2 regions of the Shewanella litorisediminis genome follow, and region 2 is predicted to be linked to the other one. Evidence: riboswitches for the same ligand, from Rfam matches in the RefSeq annotation. Region 2 holds a riboswitch; the other holds the start of a gene.
The links. Region 2 has a riboswitch for thiamine pyrophosphate ahead of JQC75_RS07125 (TonB-dependent receptor). Riboswitches for the same ligand answer to the same signal wherever they lie in the genome.
Positions count from the first base shown of each region.

Region 1 (8,502 bases), 530 kb from region 2:
AGCCAAGGCCACCCACACCCACTATGGCCACATGGGCGCGCCTTAGTCTGAGCTGCCCGTCTTCGCCGCATTCCGGCAGCAAAATTTGCCGCGAGTAGCGGATAAAGTCTTTATCAGCGAGCATTGCGGTTCTCCCAGGCATCAGCGAGTGCGCGAAAGGCAGCCGCTGGATCGCTTGCTTCGGTCACAGCACGCACCACGGCGATGTTATCCACGCCGGTTGCGGCGACCTTGGGTAAATTGCCCGCCTCTATGCCGCCAATGGCCACCGTTGGCACAGCTGTGCTGACAATCTTCGTCAGCAGTGCCAGGGTCTCAAGCCCCTGTGGTTTGGACGGCATTTCCTTGGTGGTAGTAGGAAAGATATGCCCAAGGGCGAGGTAACTGGGGTGAAGCTCAAGCGCCAGCAAAGCCTCAAACAGTCCGTGACTTGACAGCCCGAGGGCCATGCCGGCCTCTGCTATAGCATCCAGCGGCACTGTATCCACATCCTCCTGTCCCAGATGCACCCCAAAAGCGCCATAGCTGATGGCAAGGCGCCAGTGATCGTTGATAAAGACGCGCGCCTGATACTGCCTGCCAAGCTCAATGGCTCTGATGATGTCCGCTTCAGCTGGGCTGCCCGGGCCAATCTCGCCCTTAATGCGAAGCTGAATGGTTTTGGCGCCGGCCTCAAGCAGTGCTTCAAGCATGTCGATATCGGCCACCACGGGATAAACGCCCAAATTACGCCCAAGGCGGGTAAACCCCTTGGTTGGCAACCTGTGACTGCGACTCTCATGCAAGGGATAAATCGATGCCATCGCAGTAAGGGACTCAGGGATGCCGGTACGGGCCAATGGCCCGGGGCCTTTACCTACAGCGCTTGCCTGCCTTAGCCCCTCAAATACATAGGCTTTGGCCAGCAGCACCGCATCGGGCAGCACCAGCCCCCTGGCGACAAAGGCGGCAATCGCACTTGAGAGTGTACAGCCGCTGCCGTGATTGTGCGCAGTCGCTACCCGCTCACCGCTGAGCCAAAATCCCTGACGCCTGTGCAGCGGCGAAATAGTAGGGATATCTCCCAGCAGCAAGAGATCCTTCGCCCTCGGCTGCTGCCAGGGGCAATCGCCACCCTTCGCAAGCACGCTGCCGCCGAAGCGTTGCCACAGTCTGTCAGCGGCAATCACCAGGGCATCATCGTCTGCCAGCAACTCGCCGGTCAGACGCGCCAGCTCCGCCTTGTTGGGGGTGATAAGGCTGATTTTTCCGACAAAAGGACTGAAATCAAGACACGGCTTACCCTTGACATCGTCTGTTTCCGGCGCCTCTTCCCGGCTCTGCAAACCATCACCGCAGGAAGCCACCATCACGGGATCCAGAATGACAGGCACGCCGGGCAAGTTATCGCCAAGCCAATCGGCAAGAAACTCAAGCTGTTGCTGATTACCGATAAGGCCAATCTTTACCGCGCTTGGGTACAAATCTGCCTTCAACGCCTCAAGCTGGGCGTTAAGCATGGCCGCGCTTACCGGCTCGACCGCCGTCACCGCAACCGAATTTTGCGCCGTGAGGGCGGTTATCACGCTGCAGCCATGGCAGCCAAGGTCATGCAATGTCAGCAAGTCGGCCTGAATACCCGCGCCGCCGCCGCTGTCGGAGCCGGCGATGGTCCAGACCACGGGCCTTACAGACAGCTCTTTTGCAGACAGTTCTCTTTCTACCAAGGGAATTGTAGCCATAGCCTTGCCCTCGCCCATTTACACCAGTTCCTGGCCGGCCTTTCGCGCAGCATCGACGTGGGCCTCGCTGTAAAGCGCGCTGCCGGTTTCTTTGAAGGTGGCCGACATCTTATCCATACCCGCCTTGGCGTAGCTTTCTGCCGTGCCGACTTCAACCATCTGCACACTGTCAACGTCTATGCTGGCAGCATTCTCTAAGCTGGCCGCACTCTCTAAGCTGGCCGCATAGTCGCGCACGTCCTGGGTTATTTTCATCGAGCAGAACTTGGGGCCGCACATGGAGCAGAAATGGGCCACCTTGGCCGACTCCTGCGGCAGGGTTTCATCGTGATAGGCACGGGCGGTATCGGGATCGAGCCCGAGGTTGTACTGATCTTCCCAGCGAAACTCGAATCTTGCCTTGGAAAGCGCATTGTCGCGGATTTGCGCGCCGGGATGGCCCTTGGCCACATCGGCTGCGTGGGCGGCAATCTTGTAAGCGATAAGCCCTTGTTTTACATCTTCCTTGTTGGGAAGACCCAAATGCTCTTTCGGCGTAACGTAGCAAAGCATGGCGCAGCCATACCAGGCAATCATGGCTGCGCCAATGCCGGAGGTGAAGTGATCGTAACCCGGGGCAATGTCGGTGGTTTGGGGGCCGAGGGTATAGAACGGCGCCTCGGCGCAATGCTCAAGCTGCTTCTCCATGTTTTCTTTAATGAGCTGCATGGGGATATGGCCCGGGCCTTCGATGATGGTCTGCACATCGTATTCCCAGGCGATTTTCACAAGCTCACCCAGGGTTTCGAGCTCAGCAAACTGGGCTTCGTCATTGGCATCGGCAATGGAGCCCGGACGCATGCCATCGCCGAGTGACAGCGACACATCATAGGCGGCGCAAAGCTCGCAAATATCGCGAAAATGAGTGTAGAGGAAGTTTTCCTGATGGTGGCTTAAGCACCACTTGGCCATGATGGAGCCGCCGCGGGACACAATGCCGATGACCCGCTTGGCGGTCATGGGCACGTAGCGCAGCAGCACGCCCGCATGGATGGTGAAGTAATCCACCCCCTGCTCGGCCTGCTCAATCAGGGTGTCGCGAAACACTTCCCAGTTAAGATTTTCGGCGATGCCGTTTACCTTCTCCAGCGCCTGATAGATGGGCACAGTGCCGATGGGCACCGGCGAGTTGCGCACTATCCACTCGCGGGTCTCGTGAATATATCGGCCGGTGGACAAGTCCATCACGGTATCTGCGCCCCAACGGGTAGACCACACCAGTTTTTCCACTTCTTCCTCAATGGACGAGGTGACCGCCGAGTTGCCGATATTGGCGTTCACCTTCACCAGAAAGTTGCGGCCGATAATCATCGGCTCGGCTTCCGGGTGGTTGATGTTTGCCGGAATAATGGCGCGGCCTCGTGCCACTTCGTCACGGACAAACTCAGGGGTGATGGGCTTGCCAACCAAGGCGCCGAAGGCCTGGCCTGGCTTTTTACGGTTAAGCTGCTCGTCGGTAACTTCATCCCGGGCCATGTTTTCGCGAATGGCGATGTATTCCATCTCCGGCGTAATGATCCCCTGACGGGCATAGTGCAGCTGGGTGACCCGCTTGCCAGCTTTGGCGCGGCGCGGCTTTGGAAGCACGTCAAATCGCAGGTGATCCAGCCCCTCATCGGCGAGACGCTGCTGGGTAAAATTGGATGAGGCGCTGTTAAGCTCCTCGGTATCGCAGCGCGATAAAATCCAGCCTTCACGCAGCTTTGGCAGCCCCTGACGCACATTGATGTGAGCTTCGGGATCTGAGTAAGGTCCGGCGCAGTCATACACCTTGATGGGCGGATTAGCCTCGAAGGTTTCTTCGCCGCGGCTATTCACTATGCGGGTATCGGTTTGATGGATTTGGCGCATGCCCACCTGGATATCAGGCCTGGAGCCTTCAATGAAAATCTTTTCGGAATTGGGGCGGCGCAGCGGCTTTAAGTTATCGATAAAGTCCTGGGCGGCTTTACGGGTTTCGCGGCGGTTTGACATCAGCAATCTCACTTTTGGTTTCAAAATGGAGTTGCTTGTCGGGGGAGAAAATTGAGCAGTTGAATCAGCGGCGACGACATTTTTGCAGTGTTTTCAGCGCTGTCTGGCGTCTCATTCACCCCGGTTGCCTGGCAAACTCTCGGCATTTTTTGCTGAGTTTTAGCGTTGCTGGCCACTTGGTCATCAGTTTGCGGTGGGCTTTCGCCTCATTTTCCGGCTTATCTTCCGGTTTATCTTCCGGCTTAGGCTGCTGACACTAACTGGGGTGGATTTGATGCTTGTTTCCTTCGCAGGTTCTAACCTGATCAGGTTCAACGGATCCCGAATAAACGGTCTCAGCCCTAAGGCACTCCGACAAGTGCTGGCAGTATAGGCTTAAGCGAAGGCCGATGACAATAGCCGCGAACGGGAAAATTATTCACAAGTAAAGTGAATCAATAATCCATTGTAATTCAAATAAATAATCAATAATATACGCTATCAAATGAATTTGTTTCAACGCAAATCCTGCTTACCCATCAGCGCAAGATACTTATTGATGCCTTCTTTGAGGGCCTTTTTCACCCTGTCTTCACCGCAGCGAAACGGGTATCCCAGGTTTTCTGCGTGAGGATTGAGCGGCGTTGGCACCTTGACCACCCGATAGCAGGTATCGCCGGATTTCACGATGCGGTTGGGATCTATGTCGGAATCCAGGGTGTTGGGTTTATAGAAATCATCGGCATCCGGCACCAGCAGCACTTCCATCTCGGGCAGAAGCTCTGACATGCCACGCCCCGCCGCATTCATGTGAGCGGTTTGCTGATTAGCGTAACTCTCCGACAAGGCGGTTAACGCCAAAGCGTTCTGGCGCGCCATAAAGCGGCTGGCGGGAGTCGAGAAATCAAGTTGGGTGTGCTCGGACTGAGTGTTATCGGGCTGCTTGTTATCTTGCTGCTCGTGATCGGCAGCGAGCACCTCAATTGGCGGCAGAGACTCCCGTCTCACCGCTGCTATCACGGGCTCAGCAGGTAAGGATTCCTCCTTGATAACGTCAGCCTCTTTTGGCACATGCGCTAAAGCGGGTTCAACAGGTTTGTCCTCCTTCAATTGCTCACGCTCAGCCTGTTCGGGTTGGGGGCTGGTTGCAGTGGGCGCTGAAGAATTTGCTTCTGGCAGCTGTTCAGTCGCCTGTTTTGGCGCACTGAAAACCAGATAGGATTGCAACGCCTTAGGCTTGTTGGCGTGTTCATCCAGCGCTGAGCTTAACGTGCTGAGGTGCGGCGCAAGTTGCCAGGCGAGCAGCCCCAATACCGCAAGGTGTATCAGGGTAACGGGAAGCAGTAGCTTAAGCGGCAATGTCTCTCGCTCTCCGGCCACCTCTCGTGGCAAGACACTGAAGGTCGTCTTTACCGGACAGCTATCATACTCAGCGCACTTGTTGTCAGCCTGGTCGCTTTCACCACTGCTTTCATCTGCTTCATCGGCATCACGGCCGGGCAAAATGCACCAATCAACCGGTGCTGATGGCAGTTTCTGCGGTGTTCGCATCGCAGATAATGGCCTCAGGGCAAAATACGTGCGTTCAATGTCATCAGCGCCTTTTCCTTGTTCCATCCAAAAGAGCTCTGCAGTGTCTATCGAGCCGCAGTTTCGGCTGGCATGGATGGCGGGTAATGCATGAGTGAGAGCGACTCTGTTTGCTGCTTGCGATCCGCTGTCATCCGGGCGGTGCCAGCCTTTGCTGCTCTTTGTGGCCAATTCAGAATGACGGCCAGACTCTGCGTCGTTACTGCTTTTCGTCAAACGCCTTTCCTTTTCCCTGGCCAATCTCAGTTGTTCATCCATGCTGTCTGTCAGTAACTTCCATCCCAACTTTCTTTGGGGATAAGAAAGCTTGATATATCCGCTCTTTCACGCGAGCTTCTGTCTATACCGCTATTGGAACAGGTGCAGGCTGCAAAAGTTCCGACATGGCGATTATCAGGCTTTCAAACCTGCCGGCTTTTTAGTAATGAAATTCATCTCCCATCAAAAGCGCAACTTTCAATATACTGATTTAAAATGAATTAATTAATTTAAGCGTACACATGTACTCTTTTTTGTGGTGTTTGCCAAACGCGAATGTTAGATTAACGGCTCTAACGCCAAGCCCAAGCTTAAGAGTTCACCATGCCTTCAACCCAAACCAGCAGCGTCTCAGCCTCTGCCTCCGTCAATGCCAACACCACGCAGGCGCCAGCCGCTTATTGTGAACGGGAAGAGCTGGCTAATACCTTAAGCCATGGTATCGGGGTGCTGGCGGCGCTGATTGGCACTGCAGCCATGTTGCATGACAGCATTGGACATCTGAGTGTGCTGCAAACCCTCGGCGTTGGCCTCTATGGCCTTAGCATGGTGCTGCTGTTTGCCTGCTCTACCGCCTACCATTGGACCAGGTCGCCTGCGCTTAAACGCAGATTCAAGCTGTTTGATCACTGCGCCATTTACCTCCTGATCGCAGGAACCTATACCCCCTTTGTCCTCATTACGCTTGAAGGTGCCGGCGTAGATTGGGTGCTTGCCGCCATCTGGTTGCTTGCTCTCGGCGGAATAGGTTTCAAGCTGCTGTTTTTGCATCGCTTTAAAGCATTTAGCCTGGTGCTCTATCTTGCCATGGGTTGGCTGTGTATGGCCGTGCTCGACCAGATGATTGCAGGGCTGACCGACACTGGCTTTACCCTGCTGCTCACCGGCGGCCTGTTTTACAGCCTGGGGGTGGTGTTTTATGCGGTGAAACGCATCCCCTTCAACCACGCCATCTGGCATCTGTTTGTGCTTGGCGGCGCTATCAGTCATTTTTTGTGTATTTACCTGACGGTGATCCCCAAAGGCTGATGGTCAAAGACTAATTTCCAAAGGCGAAGCCAGCCATCCAGCCCCAGTTGTTACCGCTGTCAGCTAGTCGATAGCAGCGCCTCAGACGCTAAACAACACTAGTGAAAATCCCGCGAAGTCACCTTGAGGCTATCGAGCAAATGCGAGATATCCTCAAGCCGGCCGGCCACCACATGGGTCACCCCATCGGCATGTTCCACGGTGCCGCTTACTTTCAAAATAGTTGATGTCAAATACGGCTTTCGCTGCGCTCTTGCTGTGCCCATCCACACAATCAGGTTGGTGTTACCTGTCTCATCTTCCAGGGTAATAAAGGTTACGCCTGATGCAGTGCCGGGTCGTTGCCTGCCGGTAACCACACCGGCAACAGTCACCAGCTGCCCATGACGGGTGTTTTCAAGTGCTTTTGCTGTCAAAAATTTTCCAAGTAGCCCAGCGGTTCGCAGCAATGCCATCGGATGTTGCCCCAGGCTTAAGCCCTTGCTGCGATAATCCGCCTTGAGACACTGCACCCCACTGGGGGCATCCAGCCTAGGCTCTGAGCCGCCCGGTTGCAGCGGCTCCGGCAACTCATCAAACAGCGGCAGGCTTGCCTGGCGGGCCGAGAGTTGCCAACGGCTTTGAAATCGGTGGCCACTGAGTAGCCTGAAGGCATCCGCAGCGGCAAGCTGTTCCAGTGCGTGCCTGTCGAGCAAGATGCTGACTTCACTCAAGTGCGCGAAACCGGCAGCAGGGCGAACGGCAACCAGCCGTTGCATGGCGCCTTCTTTCAGGCCTTTTACCTGCCTGAATCCGAGCCGTATGGCAAAGCCGGTGGCGGTTTTCACCAGGTCGCTGTCCCACTGGCTGTGGTTGATACACACATCAAACACCTCTACCCCATGGCGGCGCACGTCCTGCAAGAGCTGCGATGGGCTGTAAAACCCCATCGGCTGGCTGTTCAGCAGCGCGCAGCAAAAGGCCGCCGGGTGGTAAAACTTAAGATAAGCAGAGACATAGGCTAAAAGCGCAAAGCTTGCCGAGTGGGATTCTGGAAAGCCATACTCACCAAAGCCCTGAATTTGGCGAAAGATCTGCCGGGCAAAGTCTTCGCTGTAGCCCCGCGCGGCCATGCCATCCAGCAGCTTTTGCTCGAAGGGCCACAGCTTGCCGGTGTGTTTCCAGCTGGCCATGGCCCGGCGCAGCGCATCCGCCTCACCGCCACTGAACCCGGCTGCCACCATGGCAAGCTTGATCACCTGCTCCTGAAAAATCGGCACCCCCATGGTGCGCTCAAGTACGGCTTTGACTGCCTCGCTGGGGTAAGTCACCGCTTCCAGCCCTTTGCGGCGCCTCAGGAACGGATGCACCATGTCGCCCTGAATCGGTCCCGGGCGCACAATCGCAATTTGGATAACCAGATCGTAATAACATGCGGGCCTGAGCCTTGGCAGCATGGACGTTTGCGCCCGGGACTCCACCTGAAACACCCCCATGCTGTCGCCGCGGCAAAGCATACGATAGACATTGGGATCTTCGGCTTTGATTGACCGCATGCCAAAGGGCTGCTGATGACGGCTGATAAGCGCGAAGCACTTGCGAATGGCAGTCAGCATCCCCAGCGCCAGCACGTCTACTTTCAGTAGCCCCAGCGCCTCCAGATCGTCCTTATCCCACTGGATCACAGTTCTGTCTTCCATGGCGGCATTTTCCACCGGCACCAACTCAGAGAGCGGTCCGGCGGAAATCACAAATCCGCCCACATGTTGGGATAAATGACGCGGAAACCCAAGCAAGGACTGCACAAGGTCGCCATACATATCGGCGCCGGGCAACTGCGCAGCCAATTGCTCGCGCCAGGGGTGGCTCGGGTCGCGCCTGTCGATGCCCTGAATCAGCCTCGCCACCAGCTCTCTGTCCAGTCCCAGCACCT
Region 1 covers NZ_CP069213.1:2,154,242-2,162,743, forward strand. The annotation lists gene JQC75_RS09430 (HesA/MoeB/ThiF family protein) at 1-124, opposite strand, end outside; gene thiE (thiamine phosphate synthase) at 114-1,721, opposite strand; gene thiC (phosphomethylpyrimidine synthase ThiC) at 1,740-3,734, opposite strand; TPP riboswitch at 4,000-4,098, opposite strand; gene JQC75_RS09445 (hypothetical protein) at 4,230-5,330, opposite strand; gene trhA (PAQR family membrane homeostasis protein TrhA) at 5,886-6,590, shown strand; gene JQC75_RS09455 (error-prone DNA polymerase) at 6,689-8,502, opposite strand, start outside.
Region 1: it holds a riboswitch for thiamine pyrophosphate, as region 2 does, so the genes downstream of both, thiC (phosphomethylpyrimidine synthase ThiC) here and JQC75_RS07125 (TonB-dependent receptor) in region 2, are expected to answer to the same signal.

Region 2 (8,502 bases):
AGTCCTGAAAGGTCGCAGCCATATCCCGGCACAGTTACTGCGAAGCAGCAATGGTGATGACTACGAGGAAGACAGTGAGAAACTGACCATCCGTGAGCGTGAAGTGCTGCAGGCACTCTTGTCGGGCAGCACCAACCTCGACATCGCCAACCGGCTGTTCGTCAGTGAAAGCACCATCAAGACTCACCTTTACCGTGCTTTTCGCAAGATTGGGGTCTCCAGTCGTGGCCAGGCCATTGCCTGGGCTCAAACCCATTTGCACGAAGTGCATGTTTGATGGCATCAAGCTGAGTCAGCAATGCTGGTGAGTAATAAAAAAGGCGTCTGTGACGCCTTTTTTATTGGATGAAACCCGGTTACCCGAGCCAGGCCGTTATTGCCTTGGCATCTTCCAGATGCAGTGACACAGTATCCAGCGGTGCTGCCTGAAGCCTTAAGGTGGTAGTCATCAGCTCATCGCGGCGGAAAAAGTGCAGCGACAGCTCATCGCCTTCGTTGTAACTGTTGAGCACGCCTTCAAGATTGGCACTGGCCTGAAGCCCATCTATGGCTATCAATAAATCACCGGCCGACAAACCGGCAAGATGCGCACTGCCGGACTCTGCCACTGTCTGAATTCTCACCCCCAAGGTTTCGGCCTTGTATTTGGCGCCCAGAGACAGGGTTAGTGCTGATGGATTGCCACCACCAGTGTCGTTTTGACCACTGGCGGCTCTTAGCTCCATGCGGACACCAAACCCGGCAAGCAGGGGCGCGAGAGGCAAGTCGTCTGTGTTATCCAGATAAGCGAAAATATCGCTCACATCACGGCCAAGAAGCTCTGCCACCAGGGCCTGATGGCTATCTTCGTCTGTCCCTTTGCCTGTCAGACCAAAACGCTCCCATAACAGGCGCATCAGGGAGTCCAGGCTCTCTTTACCTGCGGTTTCCTTTCGGATGACGAGGTCGAGGTAGAGTCCAAACAGCGCCCCCTTGGTGTAGTAACTCACGATGGCGTTTTGGGCATTCTCATCCTGCTTGTAAAACTTGGTCCAGGCATTAAAGCTTGATTCTCTGAGGCTTTGCTTGAAACGACCGACACCCCGGTATACCCGGGTCATGGTTTCACTGAGCATGTCCAAATAGGTTTCGGTATCGACTTTGCCTGCTTTGAATGTCAGCAGGTCGTCATAGTAGGACGTTAATCCTTCGTATGCCCACAGTTGCCGGGTGTAGCTCTCGCTCTCCAGGGCGTAGGGGATGAAAGATGCGGGTTTGATGCGTTTAACGTTCCAGCTGTGGAAATACTCATGGCTGCACAGGGATAAGTAAGTGCGGTAGTCCTTATTTACCTTGGCGCTCATGGACAGTGGCAGATCTTTGCGTGAGCACACCAGCGCCGTGGAGCTTCGGTGTTCAAGCCCGCCGAACCCATTGTCCAGCACCATGGTCATAAACAGGTATTCATCGAAGGGGGCCGGAGCGCCAAACAGCTTGATTTGGGTCTCGCAGATAGCTTTTAAATCCTGGCACAGGCGGTCCATATCGCAGCGATGACGGCCGGTCAGCACTATGTGGTGTGGCACTCCGCAGGCTTCAAAACTCGCCAGGGTAAAGTCGCCCATTTCCACCGGGTGGTCGATAAGGGCGTCATAGTTTTCGGCTTCGAAGGCGCCAAACTGCCAGGCATCCCCTCCACGCCTTGGCAGGGTCGTCGCCACTCGCCAATGGTTGAGAGCAACCTCGGTCGGGGCCTTAATCTCAACCCAGAGGGGGCTGTCGGTTTGGCCTTCCACAGCCAAAAACACGCTGGAGCCGTTGAAAAAGCCATGGGTCATATCCAGATGGGCACTGCGTACCGACAGGTCGAAAGCATATACCTGATAGCAAAGCTTAAGTGGTTCAGTGGTACTGTTTTGCGCCTGCCAGCGCTGTTTGTCGAGCTGGGTCAGGGCAACGGGGTTACCGGATTGCGAGGCTTTGAGGCCAATCAGATTACGGGCAAAATCGCGCACCATATACGAGCCCGGGATCCAGGCCGGTAAAGAGAAAACTTGGTTAACACTTGGGTTTGGGATCTCCAGATTGACCTCAAACAGATGGGCCTTGGGATCACTTGGAACAATGCTGTAGCGGATCATAATGGTTCCTGAAATCAACTTTGAAGGCATGCTGCCAAAATCCTGCCCGGTTGGCAAAGGGAGTTGGCAACGGGCGTGGGCTTTTCCCTTACCCAAATGCCCTTGGCCTTGCTATGATAAGCCCATTGAATTCAAGGCAGAAAGCCAGTCACTTTTCCTCAGGAATAGATAGCCAACCCTGACAGCATATGGAGTTCACCATGGCCGAAGAAACCATTTTCAGCAAGATAATCCGCCGCGAAATCCCCGCCGATATCCTGTATCAGGATGAGCTGGTCACGGCGTTTCGTGATATCGCCCCCAAGGCGCCGACCCATGTGTTGATAGTGCCCAATCATCTTATTCCCACAGCCAACGATGTGAAGGCATCGGATGAACTGGCGCTTGGGCGCATGTTTACTGTGGCTGCCAAATTGGCAGATGAAGCCGGTATCGCCAAAGATGGTTATCGACTCATCATGAACTGCAACAGTCATGGCGGTCAGGAGGTGTACCACATCCATATGCACCTGGTGGGCGGCGAGCCGTTGGGCCCCATGCTGGCCCAGCGCTGATCGGCGGTGCTATGAAAGTTAATCCGGATTTTTTTGAGCTTACGCCCCTGGCGCAACGCTTCGTCAGCCAGTTGGCCCAGTGTCGGCGTCTTGGTATCAAGGTGCACGAAGGCAGTGAGCATCATGTACTTTTGGAGCTGCCCTACAGTCAGGCGCTGATTGGCTACCCTGACACCGGGGTAATCCACGGTGGGGTAATAACCACCCTGATAGACACCGCCAGCGGCACAGCCGTGGTCTGTGCCATTCAGGAGAAGTTCCAAACCCTTGAAATTTCGCCCACCCTGGATTTGCGGGTCGACTATATGCGTCCTGCCGAACCCGGCAAGAGTGTGTACGCCTTTGCCGAGTGCTACCGCTTATCATCCAACATCGCCTTTACCCGCGCCATTGCCTATCAGGACAGCATAGATGAACCCATTGCCCACGCGGTTGGCTCCTTTATGCGGATAAGCCCTGAAATGGTGGGGGAGACCTTCCGCAATGCGCTCTTGGAAGACAACGTCATCCTTGGTCCTGTGGTGACTGAGCTTGCCCATTGTCCCGACGAGGCCCAAAGTCCAAAACCCATGGATGTGAAGGAAATCGTGCGCCGGGTAGCCGAGCTCAATGACTTCGGTCACCTGTTGGAGCAGGTGCCCTATGCCCGTTTCATCGGTATGGAAGTGGAGCGATTCGGCGATGAGCTGGTTTGCCGCTTGCCCTCACGGGACGCCAATATTGGCAACCCCGTATTGCCCGCTATCCATGGTGGGGTAATTGCCGGCTTTATGGAAATGTCAGCAATTGTGCAGTTAATGGTGTTTATGCAAACATCCAGAGTGCCTAAAGTCGTCGACTTTTCAATTGATTACCTTAGGGCAGGCTTGCATAAAGATACCTTTGCCGAGTGTATTATCACCCGGCAGGGAAGGCGGGTCGCCAATGTGAATATCAGTTGCTGGCAGACCAATCGCAAACAGCTGATAGCCACGGCCAGGGCGCACTTTCTGATTGATTAAGGTGATTGATTGATGGTGACGTCTTTGCTTTGACTGCAATCAGCGGGCATTCAGCAAAACGTGGCTACACTGGCGAGGATGACACAGGTTTCCCATGCTCAATTGGGTCTGAATCTTAATGGCACAGGCGCTGCGCATGGTTCGCAAAACAGGAGGTTTTATGAAGATTGCACAGCTGGTTTTACTGGTTGTAATGGTGATGGTTGCCGGCGGCTGCGCCAAACATACCGCAGGGATTGCGGCATCTTCTTCGGGGGATATTCGGGTAGATAACAGCACCTTTGGGCGCGAGGTTTCCGTGGGCGAGCTTAAAATGAGCAGCAGCGGTGATTTACTCAAAGCACATGCGCTTATTCAAAGCCGGGTGGCTACCGATCTGAGGCTCCAATATCGCTTCACCTGGTACGATACCCAGGGGCTGGTGATTGATGGAGAAGGGCAGAGCTGGCAATCCCTTAAGCTCCACGGCATGCAACAGATGCAAGTCAGCTCGGCGGCGCCCAATCCCTCCGCCAGCCGCGTTGAGGTCTACGTTCGCAAGGCGTTTTCCAACTAGGCCACATTGGCGCTGATTGCTAATGATTAAACACCGGCATAGCCGGTGTTTTTGTGGGGGCCAGGCTTCATCGACGGCACTGTTTACTCCCATTGCCCGTAGCACAGACGTCTGAAATATGGCGTCTGTCACCCCGGTGAAAATTTCCACCTTTGGTTTGCAACAAAAGTATCATCCTTGCGGGATATGGGCGTATAATTGGCCGCGCCATGGGGTGTCTGCCGTATGCAGACTGAGATGTTTTCGGACAAACCCTTAGAACCTGATCCGGCTGATACCGGCGTAGGAATGGGCTGATACTGCAAATTTATTGCCACTCCGAGCTTGCCGGATCTCATACAAATTTTGTTGAGGTCCAAATGTTTACTAAATCCCGTATTCCCCTGTTTGCCCTTGCACCCGTGTCTTTGGCGGTGTGTTCGTCGCTGGCCTTTGCTGCCAATGGCAATCCCACTCCAGCCAGCGAAGAAGACCCCATGGAAGTGATGCTGGTGACGGCCGATTTCCGGGGACTCTCGGTTGAAAAAATTCCCTCCAGCGTTACCGTGATTGATGCCCAGAAGATAGAAGACGAAGGGGCGCGGCACTTTGAAGACATTCTGGGCTCTGTGGCCAATTTCAACTGGTCCGGTGGCACCTCAAGACCCCGTTATTTTCAGATCCGCGGGGTAGGCGAGCAGGAAGACTATAAGGGCGCGCCCAATTCCTCCGTTGGCTATTTGATTGATGATATCGACCTGTCGGGGTTGGGCATGGTGTCCAGCATGTACGACCTGCAACAGGTGGAAGTTCTTCGCGGCCCTCAGGGAACCCGCTATGGCGCCAATGCGCTGGCAGGTCTTATTTATCTTAAGAGCAAGGATCCCACAGAGCAGTTTGAGCACGGAGCACAGCTTAGCCTCGGCAATGACAATCTCAGAACCTTCGCCGGTTTCAGCTCCGGTCCCATGATGGACTCGGGAGAACTTCTGTACCGTGTCGCCATTGAGCAGCACCGCCAGGATGGCTTTCGTGACAACCTGTATCTCGGCCGCTCAGATACCAACGAGCGTGATGAGCTGAGCTTCAGAACCAAGCTGCGTTGGTATGCCAACGACAATACCCAGGTTGACTTCACCCTGATGCACGCCGACTTTGATAATGGTTACGATGCCTGGACACTGGATAACAACGGTTTTAATACCCTGACCGATATGCCGGGCACCGATGCCCAGCGCACCACGGGTGTGGGGTTGAAGGTGCTGTACGATGGCTTTGATAAAGCCGAGTTGACGTCGCTGACCAGTTTTGCCGGTACTGATCATCATCACGGCTACGATGGCGACTGGGCAAACCCGGAATATTGGGCCGCACGCCAGTGCACTGATGATTACGATGTCAACGGTAATGGTGATTATGCAGAGCTCCTGCCCTGCGAATACGATTACACCTGGGACAAGCGAGGCGAACGCAGCACTGTGTCCCAGGAGTTCCGTTTGGCCAGCAACGAGGCGGGCAAGATTTGGGGTGACAGCACCGCCTGGCTCGTTGGCCTGTATGGTATGCAGCTTAAGGAAGACAACGACCTTGCTTCTTTTTACAACGGTTGGCCAGATGAAGCGCTGCGCTCCAGCTACGACGCGACCAACCTTGCCATCTTTGGTCAGCTCGACAGTGACCTCGGTCAGAACATAAACCTGTCGGTGGGACTGCGCCTTGAGCGCCGGGACGCTGATTACAGCGATGATGCAGGGGATGCCTTCGACCCATCTGAAACCATGTGGGGTGGCCATATTGCCATTGGCAAACAGCTCAATGAGCAGCATAACCTCTACGGCCGCATTGCCCGCGGTTACAAGGCGGGCGGCTTTAACATGTCGTTGCCTGCCGAGTTTGCCGATAAGAAAGAGTTCGATACCGAGGTGCTCTACAACTACGAAATTGGCCTTAAATCCAGCTTCCTGGAAGGCAACTTCGACACCAATCTGGCGCTGTTCTTTATGGACAGACAGGATCAGCAAGTGTCTGCTTCCCAACAAGACCCGGCCAAGCCACAGCGTTTCGTTCTCTTTACCGAAAATGCGGGCAGCTCAACCAACTACGGTGCCGAGCTTGACCTTAACTGGTACGCCACCGATAACCTGCATTTCTACGGCAGCCTTGGCTATCTCAAGGCCGAGTACGGCGATTACAGCTATCAGGATAAATATGGCAGTCTGGTTGACCTCTCTGGTCGCGAGCTCGCCCACGCCCCCAATTGGACCTGGTCACTGGGCACCACCTGGCGCGCCGACTCTGGCTTTTTTGCCAACCTCAATGCCAATGGCAAGAGCAAGTTCTACTATTCAGACTCCAACGACTCAGTTTCCAAAGACTATGCGGTGCTCAATGCCCGCGCAGGCTACGAAGGTGATATCTGGTCTGTGTATGTGTGGGGCCGCAATCTGTTGGATGAAGAATATGGTGTCCGGGGATTTTATTTTGGCAATGAGCCCGATAATGGCTGGGCGGATAAGCAATATATCCGCTTTGGCGACCCCCAAGCCTTTGGCCTGACACTGGATGTGCGCTTCCTGTAATTGAGCTGACAGGCGCCGGGTGTGCTTGGTGCACGCCCGGCGCCCGATGAAGAGGAACTTAACGATGAAACTCACCGCTGAAATCAGCATGTATCCGCTGCATGATAATTACCTCGAACCCATTCGCTGGTTTATCGGCAGGCTCGACAGCTACCCGCAAATTGTCCGTCGTACCAATGCCATGGCAACCCAGGTGCAGGGCGATTATGCGGACGTGATGGCGATGCTGGCCACTGAAATGCAGGCGGCACACGAAAAATTCGGCAAGGCCGTGTTTGTCTGCAAATTTATTGGCGGCGAACTTAATCTGTCCCATTCGGAGTAAACCATGCAGGCTGATTTTTGGGGCTGGCTTGGCGGTGCTTTTCACAGTGCCTTTGGTGAAATGCAGGTGTTGTCGGCATGGGAAGGCGTGGCCGTGATACTGGCTCTGGCGTACCTGTTGCTGGCGATGAAGCGCAGCCGCTGGTGCTGGGTGGCTGCCTTTGCCAGCACCGCCATTTACACAGTGCTCTTTTATGAAGTGGCGCTGCTGATGGAGTCGGCGCTGAATGTGTACTACATGGGCATGGCCATTTACGGCTATTGGCTGTGGCGCCGGGATGGACAGGATGAACTCAAGGTACAGCGATGGCCGCTGAAAAAGCATTTGGGCATCATAGCACTGACTTCCATTGCATCCCTCGGGGTGGGGCATTTTATGGCGACCTTTACCGAGGCGTCATTCCCGTATCTTGATGCCGCAACCACCTGTTTTGCCGTGATGACCACCTTTTTGGTGGCCAAAAAGGTGTTGGAAAACTGGCTTTACTGGGTGGTGATAGATGTGGTGTCTATCTACCTCTACCTCAGTAAGGGCCTCATGATGACGTCCCTGCTGTTTGTGTTCTACGTGGGGCTGGCAGTGGCCGGTTATTTTGTGTGGCGTGCGGCAGCGGCCGAACAGCGAGGCCCTGAGCTGGTGCTGAAGTCATGACAATGCCACTGGCGGCAACGCCTAATGAGTCAGACGGGGTAAAGTCACTTCCTGGCATCACAGATGAGGTGCTGGCATTTATCGCCGAGACGGGGCTGTTCGCTGAGGGGTATCGACTCGAGCCGCTGACTCAGGGGCTGAGTAACCATAATCTGGCACTCTATGGCCGTGAAGGGGTCTATGTGCTGCGGGTAAATCGCGACGAGAGCAGCGCCTTTTGTCAGCGCGCCTTTGAAGCCGGCAATTGGCGACTTGTGGCGACAGCAGGACTCGCGCCGGCCTTGATGGCACAAAGCGACGATGGTCGATGCTACCTCTCACCGTTTCTGGACGATGGCGGCTGGCAGCAGCGCTATCAGGAAATCCCCCTGAGCCAATTTATCCATGAACCCCAGTCTCAAACACATAATTGCCATGGGATTGTCGACTCTGATGCTGGGGGCGATGGAGACAACCTTGGCCAATCAGGAGCAGTGAAGCTGCTGCTCGACTTGCTCCTTGGGCTGCAAGCCTTGCCTGTGCCCGCCAATGCGAAAGGTTTTACCACCCAGTGGCAGGATTATGAGTTGGCGCTGGAAGCAAGCCAATCGCAATGGGCCCGGAATCCCCGCTGGCATATGGCCTATGAGGCATTGGCCGCAAGGTTTGCCGAAGTGAAGGCCGCGATGGCGCGCCTCGAAGCCATGGGATTGTCTTATCAGTTCAGCCATCGGGATCTGACTCCCCATAATTTGCTC
Region 2 covers NZ_CP069213.1:1,628,542-1,637,043, forward strand. The annotation lists gene JQC75_RS07100 (response regulator transcription factor) at 1-277, shown strand, start outside; gene JQC75_RS07105 (M61 family metallopeptidase) at 357-2,120, opposite strand; gene hinT (purine nucleoside phosphoramidase) at 2,321-2,674, shown strand; gene JQC75_RS19060 (PaaI family thioesterase) at 2,686-3,675, shown strand; gene JQC75_RS07120 (YcfL family putative periplasmic lipoprotein) at 3,836-4,231, shown strand; TPP riboswitch at 4,432-4,537, shown strand; gene JQC75_RS07125 (TonB-dependent receptor) at 4,591-6,789, shown strand; gene JQC75_RS07130 (hypothetical protein) at 6,854-7,114, shown strand; gene pnuC (nicotinamide riboside transporter PnuC) at 7,118-7,765, shown strand; gene JQC75_RS07140 (phosphotransferase) at 7,762-8,502, shown strand, end outside.